Regions from separate parts of the Kitasatospora sp. NPDC005748 genome, predicted to be linked through region 1. Evidence: riboswitches for the same ligand, from Rfam matches in the RefSeq annotation. Region 1 holds a riboswitch; each other region holds the start of a gene.

Region 1 (4,979 bases):
AGGCGTTCACGCCGCGCCGGGTGGCGGAGTTCGAGCCCCGGGTGCAGCAGCTCACCGACCGGCTGATCGACGGCTTCGCGGAGCGCGGCTCGGCGGACCTGATCCACGAGTTCGCCTTCCCGCTGCCGATCTACGCGATCTGCGACCTGCTCGGCGTGCCGGCCGAGGACCAGGACGACTTCCGGGACTGGGCGGGCATGATGATCCGCCATGGCAGCGGGCAGCGCGGCGGGGTGGGACGCGCCGTCAAGCGGATGCGCGCCTACCTGGCGGAGCTGATCCACCGCAAGCGGGCCGATCCCGGCGACGACCTCATCTCGGGGCTGATCCGGGCAAGCGACCACGGTGAGCACCTGACCGAGAACGAGGCCGCGGCGATGGCCTTCATCCTCCTCTTCGCCGGGTTCGAGACGACCGTGAACCTGATCGGCAATGGCACCTACGCCCTGCTGCGCAACCCCGGGCAGCGGGCGCTGCTCCAGGACTCGATCGCCCGCGGCGAGACCGCGCTGCTGGAGACCGGTATCGAGGAACTCCTGCGCTACGACGGGCCGGTGGAGCTCGCCACCTGGCGGTTCGCGACCAGCCCGCTGACCATCGGCGGCGTGGACATCCCGGTCGGCGATCCGGTGCTGGTGGTGCTCGCGGCGGCGGACCGGGACCCGGCACGGTTCGCCGACGAGAACACCCTCGACCTGGCCCGGACGGACAACCCGCACCTCGGCTTCGGGCACGGCATCCACTACTGCATCGGTGCTCCGCTGGCCCGGTTGGAGGGGCGCGCGGCGCTCACCACCCTGCTCACCCGGTTGCCCGATCTGCGACTCGCCGCTAGCCCGGAGGAGCTCCGCTGGCGTGGTGGCCTGATCATGCGTGGGCTGCGCGATCTCCCGGTGGAATTCACCCCAGAGAAGCCCTCCGCGGCACCGGTGGACGGGCTCTGAGCAAATCCGTCCGGCGCCCCCCGGCGGTGCCTCGATCTCGTCGCGCCGAGACCCCGACACGCTGACGGGATGTCGCCGACACGCTCTGGCAGCGGGTATGAATCTGCATCAAACCGGACATAGCCCTGTCGTTGGTAGGCGATCGGCCACGCGCCGTAATTTATGTGTGATACCTGCGATATGAGCTTGTTATTGATGTGAGGATCTGTCTACCCTCCCTGGAGTTCGCAGCTGCGGACCTCGTGCGCGGAACGCCGAATCCTGCCCGCCGCGTTACGGGAAACCGACCAGAACCCTTGGGCAGGGGCGGGGGAACCAGGTTTGTTGCCGTCCCCCACGGCTTGGGGTGAAGCCGCCCGCGCGGGCAGAAGGCGTCCGCGTCGTGCGGCCGGGCCACCTCCCGGTCCGAACCCGACAGCTCACCTCGCAGGCGTGCGGAGAGGACTTCCCCATGCTCTTCGTCGGAACCGGCCGTCACCGTCGTCGCACCCAGACCGAGAAGGCCATCGCCGTTGCCGGCGTGGCCGGTGTCGGACTCGCCCTGCCGCTCCTCACCGCCACCGGCGCTTCGGCCGCCCCGGCCTCGACCTGGGACGCGGTCGCCCAGTGCGAGAGCGGCGGCAACTGGGGCATCAACACCGGCAACGGCTTCTACGGCGGCCTCCAGTTCACCTCCAGCACCTGGAAGGCGTTCGGCGGCACCTCGTACGCGCCGCAGGCCCACCAGGCCAGCCGGGCGCAGCAGATCTCGGTCGCCGAGAAGGTCCTCGCCTCGCAGGGGCCGGGCGCCTGGCCGGTCTGCTCCCAGAAGGCGGGCCTGGCCAAGGGTGGGGCCGCGGCCTCGGTCGACACCTCCTCGGACGCCGAGCCGACGGCCGCCGCCAAGCCGGCCCAGTCGAAGCCGGCGCAGAAGCCCGCCCAGAAGCCGGCCCAGCAGCAGGCCCCGAAGCCCGCCGCCCAGCAGCCCGCCCAGCAGGACGACCGGGCTCCGGGCTTCGCCGGCCAGCCCGGCTGGGACGCCGACGCGAAGGTCTTCTGGTACCAGAGTGACGGCGCCTGGTACTGGACCAGCCACCAGAGCGTCTACCAGCAGTACGCCGGTCAGCAGGCCGCCCAGCAGACGAGCGGGTACGCGGGCCAGGACAGCCGCCCCGCCGCCGCCCACGGCGCCCCGGCCGCGGCCGCTCCCGCCGCCCAGCAGCGCACCGGGCACGGCTACACCGTCCAGTCCGGTGACACCCTGTCGACGATCGCCGCCGCCCAGGGCGTCGAGGGCGGCTGGCAGACGCTGTACGACGGCAACCGCGGCACCGTCGGCACCGACCCCAACCTGATCCTCCCGGGCCAGCAGCTCGACCTCGGCTGACCGCCCGTGTGGTGACTCCCCGTGCGGTGACGCCACGAAGGGGGCCGGTTCGGCCCCCTTCGTCCGCATCCGGCCGCATTTCGTGGGACAACCAGGTGAACTACCGGTGGGTAGCCCGGCCACACGCTGAGACGGGACCGAGGTCGACGTGGTCCCGGGAGCCCGTGCGGTTAGGCTCTGGTCGTAACGACTCCGCAACCATCCGGCCGACAGCACCCATCGTCAGCCGAACCTGCTTCCGCTAGGAGATGCCTCGTGCCGTCCATCGATGTCGTCGTAGCCCGTGAGATTCTCGACTCGCGTGGCAACCCCACGGTCGAGGTCGAGGTCGGCCTCGACGACGGCAGCACCGGCCGTGCCGCTGTCCCGTCGGGTGCCTCCACCGGTGCCTTCGAGGCGCTGGAGCTTCGCGACGGTGACAAGAACCGCTACTTCGGCAAGGGCGTGGAGAAGGCCGTCCTGGCCGTCATCGAGCAGATCGGCCCCGAGCTGGTCGGCTACGACGCCACCGAGCAGCGCCTGATCGACCAGGCCATGCTCGACCTGGACGCCACGCCGGACAAGTCCTCGCTCGGCGCCAACGCGATCCTGGGCGTCTCGCTCGCCGTGGCGCACGCCGCCTCCGAGGCCAGCGACCTGCCGCTGTTCCGCTACCTGGGCGGCCCGAACGCCCACGTCCTGCCCGTCCCGATGATGAACATCCTCAACGGTGGCTCGCACGCGGACTCCAACGTCGACATCCAGGAGTTCATGATCGCTCCGATCGGCGCGGAGTCCTTCTCCGAGGCCGTCCGCTGGGGCGTCGAGGTCTACCACACCCTCAAGGGCGTGCTGAAGGAGCGCGGCCTGTCCACCGGCCTCGGCGACGAGGGCGGCTTCGCGCCGAACCTGGACAGCAACCGCGAGGCCCTGGACCTCATCACCGAGGCCATCCAGAAGGCCGGTTACGTGCCCGGCCGGGACATCGCGCTCGCCCTGGACGTCGCCGCCTCCGAGTTCTACCAGGACGGTGCCTACCAGTTCGAGGGCAAGGCGCTCTCCGCCGCCGAGCTCATCGAGTACTACGCCGAGCTCGTCGCCGCGTACCCGCTGGTCTCCATCGAGGACCCGCTGGACGAGTCGGACTGGGACGGCTGGAAGGCCATGACCGTCAAGCTGGGCGACAAGGTCCAGCTGGTCGGCGACGACCTGTTCGTCACCAACCCGGCCCGCCTGGCCAAGGGCATCGAGACCGGCACCGCCAACGCGCTGCTGGTCAAGGTGAACCAGATCGGCTCGCTGACCGAGACCCTGGACGCCGTCGAGCTGGCCCAGCGCAACGGCTACCGCTGCATGATGTCGCACCGCTCCGGTGAGACCGAGGACGTCACCATCGCCGACCTCGCCGTCGCCACCAACTGCGGCCAGATCAAGACCGGCGCCCCGGCCCGCTCCGAGCGCGTCGCCAAGTACAACCAGCTGCTGCGCATCGAGGAGATCCTCGACGACGCGGCCGAGTACGCCGGCCGCGGCGCGTTCCCGCGCTTCCGCTCCGCCGAGTAGTGACCGCGCGGCCGAGCAGTCGTCGGCCCGGGCCCGTCACGAGGGCCGATCGCGCCCAGTAGCGCAAGCCTGACCGGTGCCCCGCCGTTCACCCCGTAGGGTGGACGGCGGGGCACCGTCGCGATCAGGAGGGGACACGGGAGATGGCAGGCTGGAGGATCCCGGGCTTTGCCGCCCGGCCTCGCTTCACGAGCCGGGCGACCGTCCTCGTCCTGGTGCTCTGCTCCCTGGTCGCGATCCTGGCCTACCCGACCAGGCAGTTCATCTCCCAGCGTTCCGAGATCTCCGCCCAGCGGGCGAAGGCCGAGCACGCCCGGCAACAGGTCGAGCAGCTGCGCCGGGAGAAGACCCGCTGGCAGGACCCGGAGTACGTCAAGGCGCAGGCCCGCAGCCGGCTGCACTACGCGATGCCGGGGGAGACCCCGTACATCGCGGTGGATCCGGTGGGCCGGGGCGCCACCCAGTCCTCCGCCGTCCCGCCCGCCCCCTCCGACGGCGCGGCCAAGGCCGCCAAGCCCTGGTACGCGAGCGTCTGGGACTCGGTGGACGCCGCCGACACCGCCGCTCTCGCCCCGCCCTCTTCACCCGCCCCTGCCCCTGCTGGAGCCAGCTCCCCCCATGACCACTGAGAACCACCCCTCCGTCTCCGACACCGACGTCGCGGCCATCGCCGCACAGCTCGGCCGGGTCCCGCGCGGCCTGCGCTCGGTGGCGCACCGCTGCCCCTGCGGCAACCCGGACGTCGTGGAGACGGCCCCCCGGCTCGCGGACGGCACGCCGTTCCCGACGCTCTACTACCTGACCTGCCCCAAGGCCGCCTCGCTGATCGGCACGCTGGAGGCGGACGGCGTGATGAAGGAGCAGACCGCCCGGCTCGCCGAGGACCCGGAGCTGGCCGCCGCCTACCAGAAGGCGCACGAGGACTACATCGCGCGTCGCGACGCCATCGAGGTGCTGGAGGGCTTCCCCAGCGCCGGCGGCATGCCGGACCGGGTGAAGTGCCTGCACGTGCTGGTCGGCCACTCGCTGGCGGCCGGCGAGGGCGTCAACCCGCTCGGCGACGAGGCGATCGGCATGCTGGAGGACTGGTGGGCCAAGGGCCCCTGCGTCTCCCCCGACGAGGTCGA
Region 2 (4,979 bases), on a different contig from region 1:
GCCACAAGGTGCTGGCGCTGACCGTATTGATCGCCGTCGTGATGATGGCCGGCACGGTCTGGCTGTGGCCGAGACTGTCGAAGACGACCTGGCAGGCGGTGCTCGGCCGGATCGGCGCGCTGCTCGCCACCCAGCTCACCGTGCTCGCCGCGCTGGGCCTGGTGGCCAACAACTACTTCGCCTTCTACAGCAGCTGGGACGATCTGCTCGGCACCGGCGACAACGGCCCGGTCGTCATCCAGAACAAGGCGGACGCCTCCGGGCGCCTCCAGGTGGAGACCATCGGGCACGCGTCGGTCCAGGGCGGCGGGGCGCTCGGTCGCGACCCCAAGCAGTCCGGCGAGATCCGCGAGGTCCGGATCGACGGCGCCGGCACCCGGCTCTCCACCGACGGGTACGTCTACCTGCCGCCGCAGTACTTCCAGCCGGAGTACGCGCAGAGGCAGTTCCCGGCGGTGATCGTGAGCACCGGGTTCCCCGGGATCGCCAAGAACCTGGTGACCCGGCTGAACTACCCGGGCGCGGCGCTCAAGCTGCTCCAGGAGGGTCGGATGCAGCCGACCGTGATGGTGCTGATGCGCCCGTCGCCCGCCCTCCCGCAGGACACCGAGTGCGAGGACATCCCGGGCGGCGCGCAGTCGGAGACGTACTTCACCAAGGACGTCCCGGCCGCGATCCAGGCGACCTACCGGGTCTCCTCGGATCCGCAGGCCTGGGGCTTCATGGGCAACTCGACCGGCGGCTACTGCGCCCTCAAGCTCGCCATGCGGCACCCGGAGGTCTTCCCGACCGCCGTCTCGCTCTCCGGCTACTACCAGGCCGCCGACGACCCGACCACCGGGGACCTCTTCCGGGGCAGCCAGCAGCGTCGCAACGAGGCGGACCTGATGTGGCGGCTGAAGAACCTGCCGCAGCCCGAGGTGTCCGTCCTGCTGGCCGGGACCAGGGAGGGCGACGGCGACTACCGCCGGGACACCGAGGCCTTCGTGGCCGCCGCGCACGCGCCCATGAAGGTCTCCTACAGCATGATGAAGACCGGCGGCCACAACTTCGAGACCTGGAGCAGGCTACTGCCGTCCTCGCTGGAGTGGCTCTCCCAGCACCTCAAGGTGCCGAGCCACACGGTCTGACCACCGCCGGGCCCGCCCGCCCGGCCAGAACGCCCGGATACCAGCGCGCCCGGTCACCAGGACGCCAGGACACCGGCGCCCCGGACCGGTCTCAGGCCACCGGCTCCAGCGTCCCGGTGTGCAGCTCGCCGACCCGGCCGCCCTCGCCCTCGTACGTCCAGAACGCGCGCACCGTCAGCCTGCCGAGGTCCATCACGTGGCTGACGGTGATGCCGCTCTGCTCGGTCCAGCTGACGAAGTACAGCTCCGGCCCGATCTCGGCGACGTGCAGCGCGACGTCCTCCCACTGGCCCGCCGACTCGCCGAGGCCCTCCCAGCGCAGCCGCTTGCCGTCGGGCGAGTAGGCGTTGCGGAAGGCCGCGCCGTTGTCGACCTGGAAGAGGTAGGTACGGCCGGCGAAGGCGGGCAGGGGCGCGGTCATGGCGGAGCGGGTCCTCGTCTCTCGTCTGTGCGGTAGGGCTGGACTCCCAACCTATCCGACCGGCCGACCTTCGCGGCGGACATGCGGGCACCCGGCCCCGGAGCGGACACCGCCCCGGCGCCGCGCCCGCCCGGCCGGACCTCCGCCACCCGCTCGCCGACCCGCCGCCGGCCCCGTCGGCCGCCCCGCGCCCGCCCCGTCTCCAACTGATCAACTTCCCCGGTGACTTGATCCACTCCGGACGGCTCGCACTGTGAGCTGCGCGACAACACCCCCCGTCGGCTTGTCGACATTCGAGCGGCCTGCCTAGCCTGCACGAGTCCGCCTTCGCGGACCCCGCCGTCGGGACGCCGAGTCCTGTCCACCCGCCGGTCGGCAGTCGAGCACCGCAGCGGACGGGAGCGGGGGACCCAGGTCAGTGCCCGGCCCACGCGCTCGCGCGTGCGGACCGAGGCTAGGGGTGAAGCCGCTCCCACAGGCGGCCGGGCAACCTCAGCCCGAACCCGACAGCTCACCTCGCAGGCGTCTACAGAGGACTCCGCCATGCAGAAGCCTGCCCGGCGCGCGACCCCGCGCCACGCCCGCCCCTCCCACCGAGGCCGCAAGGCCGCCTTCGCCGCCACCGGAGCGCTCGCCATCAGCGGCGCCGGCCTGCTCGGCGTCCCGGCGCTCACCGGCGCCCAGGCGGCCACCGCGCCGACCGTCACCCAGGACAGGCTCGCCCCGGCCACCATGGTCGCGGGCAAGGCCACCACGGCCGCGCTGACCGTCCACTCCTCGTCCTGCTTCACGGCCAAGACCGTCGGCGTCGGCGTCCGCGACGCGGCCGGGCGCAACCTCGACTTCCCCGGCAACGTCTCCAACGCGCAGATCTGCCCCAGCGGCCTGTCGATCACCACCGGTGCCCGCACCCTGCCCGCCGGGACGTACACCCAGTTCGGCTTCTGGCAGGACCTCGGCGGTGCCTGGCACAACCTGCCCTCGCGCCAGCTCGCGGTCTCCGACGCGACCGTCGCCCCCGCCCCGAACCCGACCGCCACCCCCAAGCCCACCCCGACGCCGTCGCCCACCGCGACCGCCACGCCGTCGCCCACCGCCCCGGCCCCCACCGCGCCGGCGACCGGCGCCCCGGTCGCCGGGAAGTCGCTGACCTGGTCGGACGAGTTCAACGGCCCGATCGCCTACGGCTCGCGCTGGACGGGTGACAAGAGCAGCGCCTACCACTACGGCAACCACAACCCGGACGACAACAAGCTGGACTGGCTGAACAAGAACAACGTCTCGGTGGCCGACGGCGTCGCCACGTTCACCGCCAAGCCGGGCGCCAACACGCTGGAGAACGGCAAGAAGTCCTGGGACACCGGGCTGCTCACCACCGAGTACTCCAGCGAGGGCTTCCAGGTGAAGACCGGCGACTACGCCGAGACCCGGGTCAAGCTCCCGGCCGGCACGGGGGCCTGGCCGGCCCTGTGGACCTGGAAGAACGGCAACGGGGAGATCGACTCCTTCGAGTACCACCCCGACAACCCGAACCTGCTGGAGCTGACCAACCACGTCAACCCGGGCCACCTGTACTACACCGACGCCAAGGCGATCGCGAAGGACGGCTGGGTCACCATCGGCACCCACTACGGCGCCACCTCGGTCGACTGGTACGTCAACGGTACGAAGGTGTTCTCGGACGGCAAGGGCGTCGGCGCCAACTGGTCCGCGTACCTGATCCTCAACCTGTCCCTGAGCGCCGGGCAGTACCACGCCGCGCCGACGGGCACGACTCCGATCACCTTCGCCGCGGACTACGTCCGGGTCTACCGTTAGGAAGCCACGCGCGGGGGCCGCCTGGACGGGATCCGGGCGACCCCCACGCGGCTCCGGTGGCCCCGCTCAGCCGCGGGTGCTCTCCACGACGTGGACCGTGAACGGCTGGCGGTTGTTCGCCTCGTTCCGGTCGTCGTCGCTGCGCACCGCCACGTAGCCGCCGTCCAGATCGCCGAGGGGGACGGTGGAGGCCACCCGGAGCGGGATCAGTGCGGTCGCGGTCCGGTATCGCTTCAGCCCGGCCGGGAAGGTGCAGCGCACCCGGTGGCCGTTCTGGAACTCGTAGCAGTTGTCCGGGAAGAACGGGGCCTCGGCCGTCACGCCCTCCGGCAGGGTGATCACCACGGTGAACGCGGAGGCGGTCCGGTCCGGCCCGTCGTTGGCGATGAAGGCGTGCAGCGTCGTGGTACCGCCGGGCGCGACGGGGTCCGGGTCCAGCCGGATCACCTCCAGGTCGGAGTCGGACGGCTTCGCCGCCGCGACCGCCGGTTCGGCGCTCGGTGCGGGGTCGTCGGTCGGACACGCCAGGGCGGTCCCGCCGACCATCGCCACCAGGGCGCATCCCACCGTCAGTGACCTGCCCAGAATTCCCCGTACGGACGTACTACGCGACATCGCGCTCACCCTGCCCTTGTCTTCCGGCGCCCCGCACCGTCGCGGGGCGCGCACGGACTCAGCGTGAGCGATCGGTCCTCCCAGGCAGGTCCGACCCGCCCTCGGGCCGCCCGAACGGGCGAACTCCGGGCGAGCCGCGCCGGTGTCCCTTGCGGGGCGGTGGTGATGACGCCGCGTCAGGGGGCGAGGACCTGCCCCAGCCGGGCCGCGATCTGGTGCATCACGGGGACGAGCGAGGCCGCGCCGGCCTGCTCCTCCAGTGCCCGGATCCGGGCCTCCGGGCCGGAGACGGAGAGCGCCGTCGGGGTCGGCGCGCCGGGCACCGCGAGCGCAATGCAGCGCACCCCGATCTCCTGCTCCTGGTCGTCCACCACGTAGCCGCGCTCACGCGCCTGCGCCAACTGGACCAGCAGCTCCTGCGGGTCGGTCACGGTGTAGGAGGTGTGCGCCGGCAGCGGGTTCGGGCCGAGCACGGCCCGCGCCTCCTCCTCGGGCAGCTGGGCCAGCAGCGCCTTGCCGACGCCCGTGCAGTGCGGCTGCACCCGGCGGCCGACCTCGGTGAACATCCGCATCGAGCGCCGCGACTGCACCTGTCCGACGTACACCACCTCGCCGCCCTCCAGCACGGCCAGGTTCGCCGTCTCGCCGGTGGCCTCCATCAGTTCGGCCAGGTAGGGGCGGGCCCAGCTGCCGAGCAGTCGCCCGGCCGTCTCACCGAGCCGGATCAGCCGGGGGCCCAGGGTGTAGCGGCGCGCGGTGTCCTGGCGGACATAGCCCTGCTGCACGAGGGTACGAACCAGGCGGTGGATGGTGGGCATCGGCAGCCCGGAGGAGGTGGAGAGCTCACTGAGCGTCGCCACGCCGCCGGAGTCGGCCAGCGCCTCCAGCAGCAGGAAGGCGCGCTCGACGGACTGCACGCCGCCGCTCGCGCGGTCCGGACCCGTCGTCGATGCTGTGTCGGGGGTCGCAACCACCGGCGTTCCCTTCGCTGTCGG
Region 3 (4,979 bases), on a different contig from region 1:
GTGGGGATGGACACCGAGAAGTCGCCGGCGACCTCGGGCAGCAGGCCCATGATCACGAACTCGGTGGTGCCGATGCCGAAGGCGCTGATCGCCAGCGCCAGGAGCGCGAGGGGCATGAGGGGACCGCTTTCCAGAGCGTACAGAAGCGTACAGAAGATTGCGTGTGCAACTACCAGCGTCGACAATACGACCGAGCGCCGGATACTTGCAAGCGCTCGCTATCTCCACCTGCAATCCCTTGGACCCGCGCACCCTCCAGCGCGACCCGCGAACCACCCGCGCACACCTTGCCCTCCCCTGGCGAAGTGATTAGGTTAGCCTCACCTAACTAACGGAGGTCGTCATGAGCCCCAGTCCCGTCGACGTCGAGGCGCCCGAACCCACCGCCGCCGAACGGGTCTGCAGCCTGCTCAGCGCCACCTCCTCCGTGGTGATCCGGGCCTGCGGCGAGTACCACGACCTGGACACCCCGGTCTCGGTACACGGCTCCCGGCTGCGCCTGGGCGCACCGCTCGACTCGCCGCTCACCCTCGCCGTGACCCGCGAGCAGGACGGTCTGGCCGTCGTCCTGGACCTCACCGACATCGCCCCGGTCGCCGTCCGCGACCGCGTCCGCGGCCGTCTCACCCTGGCCGGCCGGCTGCACCTCGCCCACCTCGCCGACGACGGCCTCAGCGTCCACCTGCGGCTGGACGTCGCACACGCCGTCCTCTCCACCCCGTACGGCACCACCGCCCTCACCGGCGCCGACCTCGCCCTGGCCGCGCCCGACCCGCTGGCGCGCTTCGAGGCGGCGATGCTCACCCACCTCGCCGACGACCACCCGGACGCCCTCGCCGTGCTCACCCGGCTGCTGGACCGCGAGTTGCTCGTCGGACACCCCGACGTCCGCCCGCTGGCCCTCGACCGGCACGGCCTGGTGCTCCGCCTGGACCACCCCTACGGCCACCGCGACGTCCGCCTGGTCTTCCCCGAGCCGGCCCGCGACGCGGACGAGTTCGGCCACCGCGTGCACCAGCTGCTGACCGCCGCCAACAGCGACCTGCCCGCCCACCGGTCCTGACCCCCGCCGGGGCAGCCCATTCCTTTCACCGCGACCGCCGACCGAGAATTGACGGCCCGTCCGACCGCGGACGGGCCGTCGGCACATCCCGGAAGGCCCCCCAGGAAGGCTTTCCGGAAAGGCTTTCGGAAGGCCTTCCGCACGACGGAACCGACCACTCGGAAGCGCCGGATGGAAACCCTGATCGTGGGGGGGCACCTGCCTGTCAGAAGGGCACGAAAAAGGCCGGCCCGGCTCGCGAAGGAAATTCGCGAGCCGGGCCGGCCAGGGCGTGTCCCGCGCCCATGATCCGCTGACGGTGCGGCGACCACCCGGTCGAGCGGTCACCCGACATGACCATCCCGGGAGGTCGTACGCCCCGCACCCAGCGGAAGTCCGACCTCAGGTCAGAGGGAGACGCCGTGCGCCCGCAGGTAGGCGATCGGGTCGATGTCCGAGCCGTACTCCGAGCCGGTGCGGATCTCGAAGTGCAGGTGCGGGCCGGTCACGTTGCCGGTGGCACCCGAGAGGCCGATCTGCTGGCCGGCGGTGACGGTCTGACCGATCTTCACACCGATCGAGGACAGGTGCGCGTACTCGGCGTAGTGGCCGTCGGCGAGCTTGATCTCGACCTCGTTGCCGTAGGCGCCGCCGTTGCCGGCCTTCACCACGGTGCCGGCGCCGACGGCGCGCAGCGGGGTGCCGGTGGAGGCGACGAAGTCGGCACCGGTGTGGTGACCGGAGGCCCACATCGAGCCGGCCACGCCGTAGGCGGTGCCGAGCTTCGGGTTGGCGAGGGGGGCGACGAAGCCCGAGGTGCTGGCCACGGCGGCCGGCGCGGCGGGAGCGGCCGGAGCGGCCGGCTTCGCGGCGGGGGCGGCCGGCTTGGCGGCGGGGGCGGCCGGCTTGGCAGCCGGGGCCTCGGCGGGCTTGGCGGCCTGGACCGGCTTCGGGGCGGCGTGCTGGGCAGCCGGCTTCTGCGCGTCCTGCGAGACCTGCGGCTTGGCGGCCGGGGCGGCGGGCTTGGCGGCCTCGGCGGCAGCCGGAGCGGCGGCGGCCTTGGCACCCAGCGCGAGCTGCTGACCCGGGAAGATGAGGTTCGGGTTGGCACCGACGACCGAGCGGTTGTGGTCGTAGAGGGCCTTCCAGCCACCCTCGACCTGCTTGGCGTCGGCGATCTTCGACAGGGTGTCCCCGCCGACGACCTTGTAGCTCTCCTCGGCCGGCGCGGCGGCCGGCTTGGCGGCCTCGGCGGCCGGCTTGGCGGCAGCGGCCGGCGCGGCGTCGACGCTGGTGGCGCCGGTCCAGGTGGAGGTCTGCGCGGGCTTGGCGGCCGGAGCGGTGTGGGCCTGGGCGCTGATGGTGGTCACCAGCGGGAGGGCGAAAGCGGCGCCGGTCACGGCGGTGGCGATGCCGATGCGGGCGGCGCGGGGCAGGGTGATACGACGAGCCTGTGCGGGCATGGCGAACTGTCCTCTCCGACGCCTGCGAGGTGAGCTGTCGGGTTCGGGCTGGAGTTGCCCGGCCGCATAGCGCGGCTTCACCCCAAGCCGGACCGTGAATTCCGGTCCGGCGACTTACCTTTGGGTCCCCCGCTCCTGCCGTACAGAGTTCGGTTCGTACCACCGGGCAGCGGCAGGACTAGGCGTTCCACCCGGTGGCCACCCGGTCCAATGCCGGGCGGTCGCTGAACTAAAACTCATCCGCCCGGGCGAAGCAATGTCGATCTCTTGAATCGACAACCACTACCGGGAAGGCCGTGACACTCCGAATGATCGGCTGCACAGTATGTGCACAATCGATTCACCGCGTGCCACTGATCCACGACGCTCCGCCGATTTCGGTGTCCGTACGCATGCGATCACCTACGGAAAGCCATCCGCCGACACACCCCCGGTGACCCTTGTCACGTCGCGTCCCGGAGCGCAGGATCAGGCGGTGGCCACCTCCGAGGCCGGCACCCTGCGCCTGGGCACCGCGCAGGGCCGCTGGGTACTACTGGCGACGGTGCTCGGCTCCAGCATGGCGATGCTCGACGGCACCGTCGTCAACGTCGCACTGCCCCGGATCGGCACCGATCTCGGCGCTCCGCTCGCCGCCCTGCAATGGACGCTCAACGCCTATCTGCTCACCCTGGCCGGCCTGATCCTGCTCGGCGGCGCGCTCGGTGACCGCTACGGCCGGCGCCGCGTCTTCCTGATCGGCGTGCTCTGGTTCGCCGCCGCCTCGGCGGCCTGCGCCGCGGCCCCCACCATCGAGGTGCTGGTCGCCGCCCGCGCGGTGCAGGGCGTCGGCGGGGCGCTGCTCACCCCCGGCTCGCTGGCGATGCTCCAGGCGGTGTTCCACCCTGACGACCGCTCGGCGGCGGTCGGCCTCTGGTCCGGCCTCGGCGGGGTGTCCGCCGCGATCGGCCCGTTCCTCGGCGGCTGGCTGGTGGACGGCCCCGGCTGGCGGTGGATCTTCCTGTTGAACGTCCCGCTCGCCGCCCTGGTGGTCGCGGTGGCCTCCCGGCACGTCCCGGAGAGCCGGGACGAGAGCGCGACCGGCCGGTTCGACGTCCTCGGCGCGGCGCTGGCCGCGCTCGCGCTGGGCTCGGTCACCTACGCGCTGACCGCGGCGGGCGACGGGCTCTCGGCCGTGGTGTGGGTGTCCGGCGCGGCCGGCCTGCTGCTGGGCACGGCCTTCGTGGTGGTCGAACGCCGCGTCCCGGAGCCGATGCTGCCGCTCGGCCTCTTCTCCTCCCGCCTGTTCACCGCGGTGAACCTGGTCACCCTCTGCGTCTACGCGGCGTTCAGCGGCGTCTTCTTCCTCCTGGTCGTCCAGCTGCAGATCGTCTCCGGCTTCTCCCCACTGGTCTCCGGGCTCGCCCTGCTGCCGATCACCGTGCTGATGCTCACGCTGTCCGCCCGGGCCGGCCGGCTCGGCAAGCGGATCGGCCCGCGCCTCCCGCTCACCGTGGGGCCGCTGCTCTGCGCGACGGGGGTCCTGCTGATGCTGCGGATCGGCTCCGACGCCTCGTACTGGACGGACGTGCTGCCGGCCGCCACCGTGATGGGCTGCGGGATGGTCCTGCTGGTCGCGCCGCTGACCGCGACGGTGCTCGCGGCGGTGGAGGTCCGGCATGCCGGGATCGCCAGCGGCGTCAACAACGCCGCCGCCCGCGCGGCCGGGCTGCTCGCGGTGGCCGCCCTGCCGGCGCTGGCCGGGCTCAGCGGCGAGGCCTACCGGGTGCCGGCCGCGGTGGACTCCGCCTTCCGGACCGCGATGCTGATCTGCGCCGGGCTGCTGGTCACCGGCGCGGTGACGGCGTTCACCACCGTCCGGGGCAATGTGCTGGCCCCCGAGGACCACCCGGTCGCCGAGCCGGACTGCACCTACGCCTGCGGCACCGCCCCTCCGCTGGATCCGGGCCATGCCGCCGCCGGACACGGCGAAGGCCCCGCCACCGGATCGGCGGCGGGGCCCACGAAGGCCTGAGGCAACGTCAGAGGATGTCACCCGGGCCGTACTTGGCGGCCTCGGGGTAGGCGGCCGCGACGGCCTCGACCTGGCGGACCACCTCGGCGACCTGGGCACCGGCCGCGCCGGTGAAGGAGAGCCGGTCGGCCAGCAGCGCGTCCAGCCCGGCCCGGTCCAGCGGGATCCGCGCGTCCGCCGCCAGCCGGTCCAGCAGCTCGTTCTCCCGCGCGCCGGCCCGCATCGCCAGCGCCGAGGCGACGGCGTGCTCCTTGATGACCTCGTGTCCGGTCTCCCGGCCGACGCCCGCCCGCACCGCGCCCATCAGCACCTTGGTGGTGGCCAGGAACGGCAGGTAGCGGTCCAGCTCGGCCTCGATCACGGCGGGGAAGGCGCCGAACTCGTCGAGGACGGTCAGGAAGGTCTCCAGCAGGCCGTCGAAGGCGAAGAAGGCGTCCGGCAGCGCGACCCGGCGGACCAC
Region 4 (4,979 bases), on a different contig from region 1:
CGAGTACGGTGCCCACGTCACCGATGTCCTCGGCCCGCACCCGCTGCTCGCCGAGGCCGTCCACGTCCGGCTCTCCGAGGCGGGGCTGGCCCGCGCCGACCGCGCCCGGCTGTTCGCCATCGCGACGGCCGCGGACGGCGTCGTCCTCACCACCGTCGGTGGCGAGGAGGCCGCCGCGGCGGCCGGGATCACCGGTGTGCTGCTGGCCGCCCGCCTCGCGGTGCCGGTCGTGCCCGCCGCGCTCGACGTGCCCGGCTCGGTGGCCGCCGCCGTCGCGCACCTCAAGGAGACCGGCTCCCAGCGCCCCGCGCTGGCCCCGCTGGTGATCGGCCCGGAGGCCGACTCCGAGCTGCTCGCCACGGCCGCCGAGGAGACCGGCTGCCCGAGCGCCGCGCCGCTCGGCGCCTACCCCACGGTGGGCCAGCTGATCGCCGCCACCTACCTCGCCGTGCTGCCGGCCGTCGCCCCCGAGGCGTTCGCCGCGCAGGCCGCCGCCGAGGAGGCCGCTGCCCAGGAGGCCGGGGAGCCCGCCGCCGAGTAGCGGACCCCGAACGCCGAAGGGCCCGGAGCGCACCCGCTCCGGGCCCTCGCCGTACCCCCCGCCGTACGTGTCCCCGCCGCACCGGCCCCTCTCCGTACGGGCCCGCGCCGTACCGGTCCGCGGCGCGTCGGTGCGGGCCCCGGCGGGCCCCGGCCGGCCTCAGGCCCGCCTCAGGTCCGCCCGCCCACCCGGCCGGTGGCCGCCGCCGCGTCCTTGAGCCGCAGCGCCGGGAGCTGCACCGGCCGGGACTGCGCGGCGAAGGCGGCCACCGGCACGCCGGTGGCGTTCCACGGCGACCGCCCGCCGCCACCGTCCGCCTTGCGCACCTGGAGCACCTCGGTCTGCCCCGCCCGGCGCAGCAGGATGTTCTTCGGCGGCGCGGACTCCGGGTCCATCCAGAGCTCGTTGCCGTCGAACTCGCAGTCCAGGACGAGGATGTCGTCCGGCTTGCCGTCCGGGGTGGCCCGGAAGGCGATCCCGGCCCGGCGGTGGCCGGTGAACCGGCTGCGGCTGAAGGTGACCGCCTCCCCGGCGAGTTCGTGGCGTGCGGTGGAGACGCCGTAGTCGCTCTGCCCGGCGGCGTCGATCAGCAGGCCGTCAAAGAGGGTCCCCTTGTCCCGGCCGAGCGAGTGCAGCGCCACTCCCCCGCCGCCATTGCCGTACAGCACGCTCGCGGTGTAGTCGAAGTCGTTGAGGTAGGCGCCGTGCTCGATGCCCCACCCGCCGTTGTGGTAGGCCGCGAACTCGGTGACCACGTGGTGCTGCTGGGCGTTCAGCCAGACGAAGATGCCGTCCCGCAGGTTGTTGTGGGCCAGGCAGCGCTGGAACGTCCAGACCCCCTCGCTGTTCTCCGGCCACTCGAAGCCGGAGGCGCCGTCGGCCCCCTGGACGCCGACGGCCACGCAGTCCAGCGCCTTGCCACCGGTGCCGGCGCCGAGGTTGAAGCCGGTCAGCCGGTAGGCCCGCGGGTTGGGCTCCAGCCGCGTGCGGGAGGCGACGCAGGACTCGTAGACGATGTCGTCGGAGGGCTGCTGCGGGGTGCGGGTGTCCGGCGGGCCGTCCCACCAGTAGGCGTCCTCCCAGGTGTCGTGGCTGATGCAGCTGCGGAAGGTGATGCCGTGGCTGGCGTGCGGGACGAAGGCGTGGCTCCCCGCGTCGCGGACCACCAGGCCCTCGACGACGGTACCCCGGGTGGTGTCGCCCAGCATGTGGAAGTGCAGCCCGTACCGGCCGAGCACCGGGGCGGTCACCGGGGCGCTGCCGTCCGGGCCCTTCCAGGACTCCGCGGTGTCGGTGCGCGGGCCGACCCAGCGCAGCGCCGCGTGCCGCAGGTCGGCCCGGCGGGAGGTGGTGAGGTGGACGTGGGCGCGGCCCTCGGCGGTGCCCTCGATCCGCACGCTGCGGGTCAGGTTGAGCACCTCGGCGCCGACCGTGACGCCCCCTCCGGCGCCGACCCGGGGGTGCGCGTACGTCAGCGGCGCCTCCAGGGTGACGGTGGATCCGCTGACGGACCGGACGACGGCGAGGTCGTAGCGGGTGGAGAAGCCGTCCTCGCCGGGCGGGCCGGTCGGGGTGACGGCCAGTTCGTCGCCGGGCAGCCAACCGGTGGGCGGCGCGGCCAGGCTGACGGTGGTGTCGCCCGCCTCGAGCGCCCGGTCAGCGCGTACCCAGGCGGTCTTGGCCGCGCCGTCCAGCCGCAGGTACCCGGCGCCGGTGACCCAGAGGCCGACGTCGGTGTCGACCACCTTCATGCCGTCCCCCCGGAAGCGCCGCTCGTCGACGGCGGGGAAGCGCACGGTGTGCACGGCGGCGCCCTCGGGGGCGAGCGCGAGGGTGCCGCGGATCTCGACGTTGCCCGCGGCGGCGAGGGTGAGGCTGCGGTCGGCGGCGAAGGTGAGCGCACCGCCCGGCTCGACCAGCAGCGAGCCGATCGCGGCGTCGGTGTCGAGCAGCACCCGGTCGGTGATCCGGACGGCGCTCTGCGGTCCGGGTACCCGGCCGCCCCAGCCGGCCGGGTCCGACCAGGGGCGGCCGCCCTGGTCGGGGGTGGGTGCGGGGGCGGCTCCGGCGGTGGGCTGCCCGGGCGCGCCCGTCCCCTCGGCGGGGGCGCCGTGCCGGTGCTCCGCGGCCGGGTCGGCCGCTCCCGGCCCCGTGGCGGGGTCCTCCGCGGCGGCGACGGGCGCGGAGCGGCCGTCCAGGGAGCGCCGCAGTGCCTCCTCGCCGCCGACCGCCGCGAAGACCGTGCCGACGGCGAGCCAGCGCAGCATCGTCCGCCGGGGCAGGGGAGTTCGGGGCTCGGCGGGCGGGATGTCCGCTCTGCGGTGTTTTGCCCGGCGGTGCGTTCCACGCGGCCGCTCGGCCGGCGCGCCGGCCTCCGGACCCTCGTCCATCGCCATCGCTGCGAAGCCCTCCCCCCAGACGGCCGCGTCGGTCCTGATGCCCTGAAGCATAGGCAGTTGCCGTGACTCCGACGGGCGTTGCTCGAAATCGGTCATTTCTGATCATGGTGGACAGCCATTCAGCACGCTCCTCATAAACTGTGATGACCGTCACACATGTTTGCGGTATGAACTTAAGTCTGCTTAACGTGCTCCCCGTTCGTGGCCACACGGACCCAGCCCACCCGCAACGCCGAGTCCTGCCGTCGGGTGCGCTGGCAGCGCAGAACGCACCACGGCAGGAGCGGGGGAACCACAGGTAAGTCGCCCGGGACCGGTTCGTACCGGTTCGGGGCTAGGGGTGAAGCCGCGTCCACAGCGCGGCCGGGCAACTCCAGCCCGAATCCGACAGCTCACCTCGCAGGCGTGGGAGAGGACCGCGTCACCATGCTGCCCACCAACGGCACCCGCCTGTCCGGCCGCACCCGCCGAGCGATCGCCACCCTCGGCGTCGTCGGCATCGGCCTCACCGTCCCCTGCCTCACCGCCGGCTCCGCCTCGGCCGCCTCCGTCGCCACCTGGGACAAGGTCGCCCAGTGCGAGAGCACCGGCAACTGGAGCATCAACACCGGCAACGGTTTCTACGGCGGCCTCCAGTTCACCAACTCCACCTGGGCGGCGTTCGGCGGCACCAGCTACGCCGCGCGTGCCGACCTCGCAACCAAGGACCAGCAGATCGCGGTCGCCGAGAAGGTGCTCGCCGTCCAGGGCCCCGGCGCCTGGCCCGTCTGCTCCGTCCAGGCCGGTCTGACCAAGGGCGGCACCCCGGCCGCCGTCGACACCGCGACCGCCGCCAAGCCGGCCGCCCCGAAGGCCACCCCGGCCCCGGCGCAGACCCCCGCCCCCGCCGCCAAGCCGGCCGCGCCCAAGGCCGCCCCGAAGGCCGCCGAGACCCCGGCCGCCGACTCCGCCCAGCAGTCGCAGGGCCGGAACTGGCAGCAGTACCGTCAGGACGCGCAGGCCTCCTCCGACTACACCGTGGTCGCGGGCGACTGGCTCTCCTCGATCGCCGACAAGAACAACGTCCAGGGCGGCTGGGAGCGGCTCTACGAGCTCAACCGCGGCACCCTCGGCGACGGCCCGCACGTCATCTACCCGGGCCAGCACCTGAGCCTGGGCGACCGCGCGAAGACCCGGGCCTCGGACGAGTCCGGCCAGGGCTTCGACTGGTTCAACCGCTCCTCGGGCGCCACCGGCAAGGCCGACGGCTCCACCGCGACCGCCACCAAGCCGGCCGCGCAGACCCAGGCTCCGGCCGCCAAGCCCGCCGCCCAGGCGTCGGCCGAGGCGCCGGCCCAGGCCGCCACCGGCAGCATGGCCGCCGCGGTCTCCTTCGCCCAGTCGAAGGTCGGCCAGGCCTACGTCTACGGCGGCACCGGCAACGGCGGTTGGGACTGCTCCGGCCTGACCCAGGCCGCACTGCGCGCCGCGGGCGTCTCCGTCCCGCGGGTCGCCGCCGACCAGGCCGCCGCCAGCACCCACGTCTCGCTGGACGCCCTCAAGGCCGGCGACCTGCTGTTCTGGTCCAACAACGGCCAGGACTCGGGCGTCTACCACGTCGCGCTCTACATCGGCGACGGCAAGTACGTCGAGGCCGCCAACCCGAGCGTGGGCGTGCGGACCCAGACCATCGCCAACTGGGCCCCGGACTTCGCCGGCCGGGTCTGATCCCGCCCGCGGTCCGCACGCGGTCCGCGCCACCCGCCGCAGCCCCCGGGGAGAGTCTGGTCGCTCCTCCCCGGGGGCTCCGGCACGCCCGCGCGCGGGACGGCCCGGGCCCGGGCCCGGGCATGGCCGAACCCGGGCCCGGCGGGCATGCTGCTGCTCTGCACCCGAGGAGGAGTCACATGGCCCAGGTCACCGTCACGCTCGACGCCAATCTCGCGATCGACGCGATGATGCTCTCCGGCACCAGGAACCCGCAGGACGCCGTGGAGCTGATCCTGCGCGACTACCTCGCCCGGGGGCGGCGCACCGAGAGCCGGACCGGCGAGGCCGCC

Evidence for each region. Region 1 has a riboswitch for cyclic di-AMP ahead of ABZ495_RS29070 (transglycosylase family protein). Riboswitches for the same ligand answer to the same signal wherever they lie in the genome.
Region 2: linked by a shared signal. The riboswitch ahead of ABZ495_RS12410 (glycoside hydrolase family 16 protein) and the one ahead of ABZ495_RS29070 (transglycosylase family protein) in region 1 are both predicted to bind cyclic di-AMP.
Region 3: linked by a shared signal. The riboswitch ahead of ABZ495_RS14340 (LysM peptidoglycan-binding domain-containing M23 family metallopeptidase) and the one ahead of ABZ495_RS29070 (transglycosylase family protein) in region 1 are both predicted to bind cyclic di-AMP.
Region 4: linked by a shared signal. The riboswitch ahead of ABZ495_RS16170 (transglycosylase family protein) and the one ahead of ABZ495_RS29070 (transglycosylase family protein) in region 1 are both predicted to bind cyclic di-AMP.

What each region holds. Positions count from the first base shown of each region.
Region 1 is NZ_JBEXYD010000054.1:44,188-49,166, forward strand. Features, by position in the region: gene ABZ495_RS29065 (cytochrome P450) at 1-944, shown strand, start outside; cyclic di-AMP (ydaO/yuaA leader) riboswitch at 1,219-1,391, shown strand; gene ABZ495_RS29070 (transglycosylase family protein) at 1,396-2,310, shown strand; gene eno (phosphopyruvate hydratase) at 2,566-3,852, shown strand; gene ABZ495_RS29080 (septum formation initiator family protein) at 3,996-4,481, shown strand; gene ABZ495_RS29085 (DUF501 domain-containing protein) at 4,471-4,979, shown strand, end outside.
Region 2 is NZ_JBEXYD010000012.1:52,086-57,064, reverse strand. Features, by position in the region: gene ABZ495_RS12420 (alpha/beta hydrolase-fold protein) at 1-1,130, shown strand, start outside; gene ABZ495_RS12415 (hypothetical protein) at 1,222-1,551, opposite strand; cyclic di-AMP (ydaO/yuaA leader) riboswitch at 1,967-2,090, shown strand; gene ABZ495_RS12410 (glycoside hydrolase family 16 protein) at 2,095-3,369, shown strand; gene ABZ495_RS12405 (hypothetical protein) at 3,436-3,936, opposite strand; gene ABZ495_RS12400 (IclR family transcriptional regulator) at 4,161-4,958, opposite strand.
Region 3 is NZ_JBEXYD010000015.1:35,484-40,462, reverse strand. Features, by position in the region: gene ABZ495_RS14350 (MFS transporter) at 1-116, opposite strand, end outside; gene ABZ495_RS14345 (DUF2470 domain-containing protein) at 344-1,063, shown strand; gene ABZ495_RS14340 (LysM peptidoglycan-binding domain-containing M23 family metallopeptidase) at 1,450-2,505, opposite strand; cyclic di-AMP (ydaO/yuaA leader) riboswitch at 2,510-2,670, opposite strand; gene ABZ495_RS14335 (MFS transporter) at 2,981-4,519, shown strand; gene purB (adenylosuccinate lyase) at 4,527-4,979, opposite strand, start outside.
Region 4 is NZ_JBEXYD010000018.1:14,629-19,607, forward strand. Features, by position in the region: gene ABZ495_RS16160 (hypothetical protein) at 1-541, shown strand, start outside; gene ABZ495_RS16165 (hypothetical protein) at 712-2,808, opposite strand; cyclic di-AMP (ydaO/yuaA leader) riboswitch at 3,201-3,359, shown strand; gene ABZ495_RS16170 (transglycosylase family protein) at 3,346-4,647, shown strand; gene ABZ495_RS16175 (hypothetical protein) at 4,827-4,979, shown strand, end outside.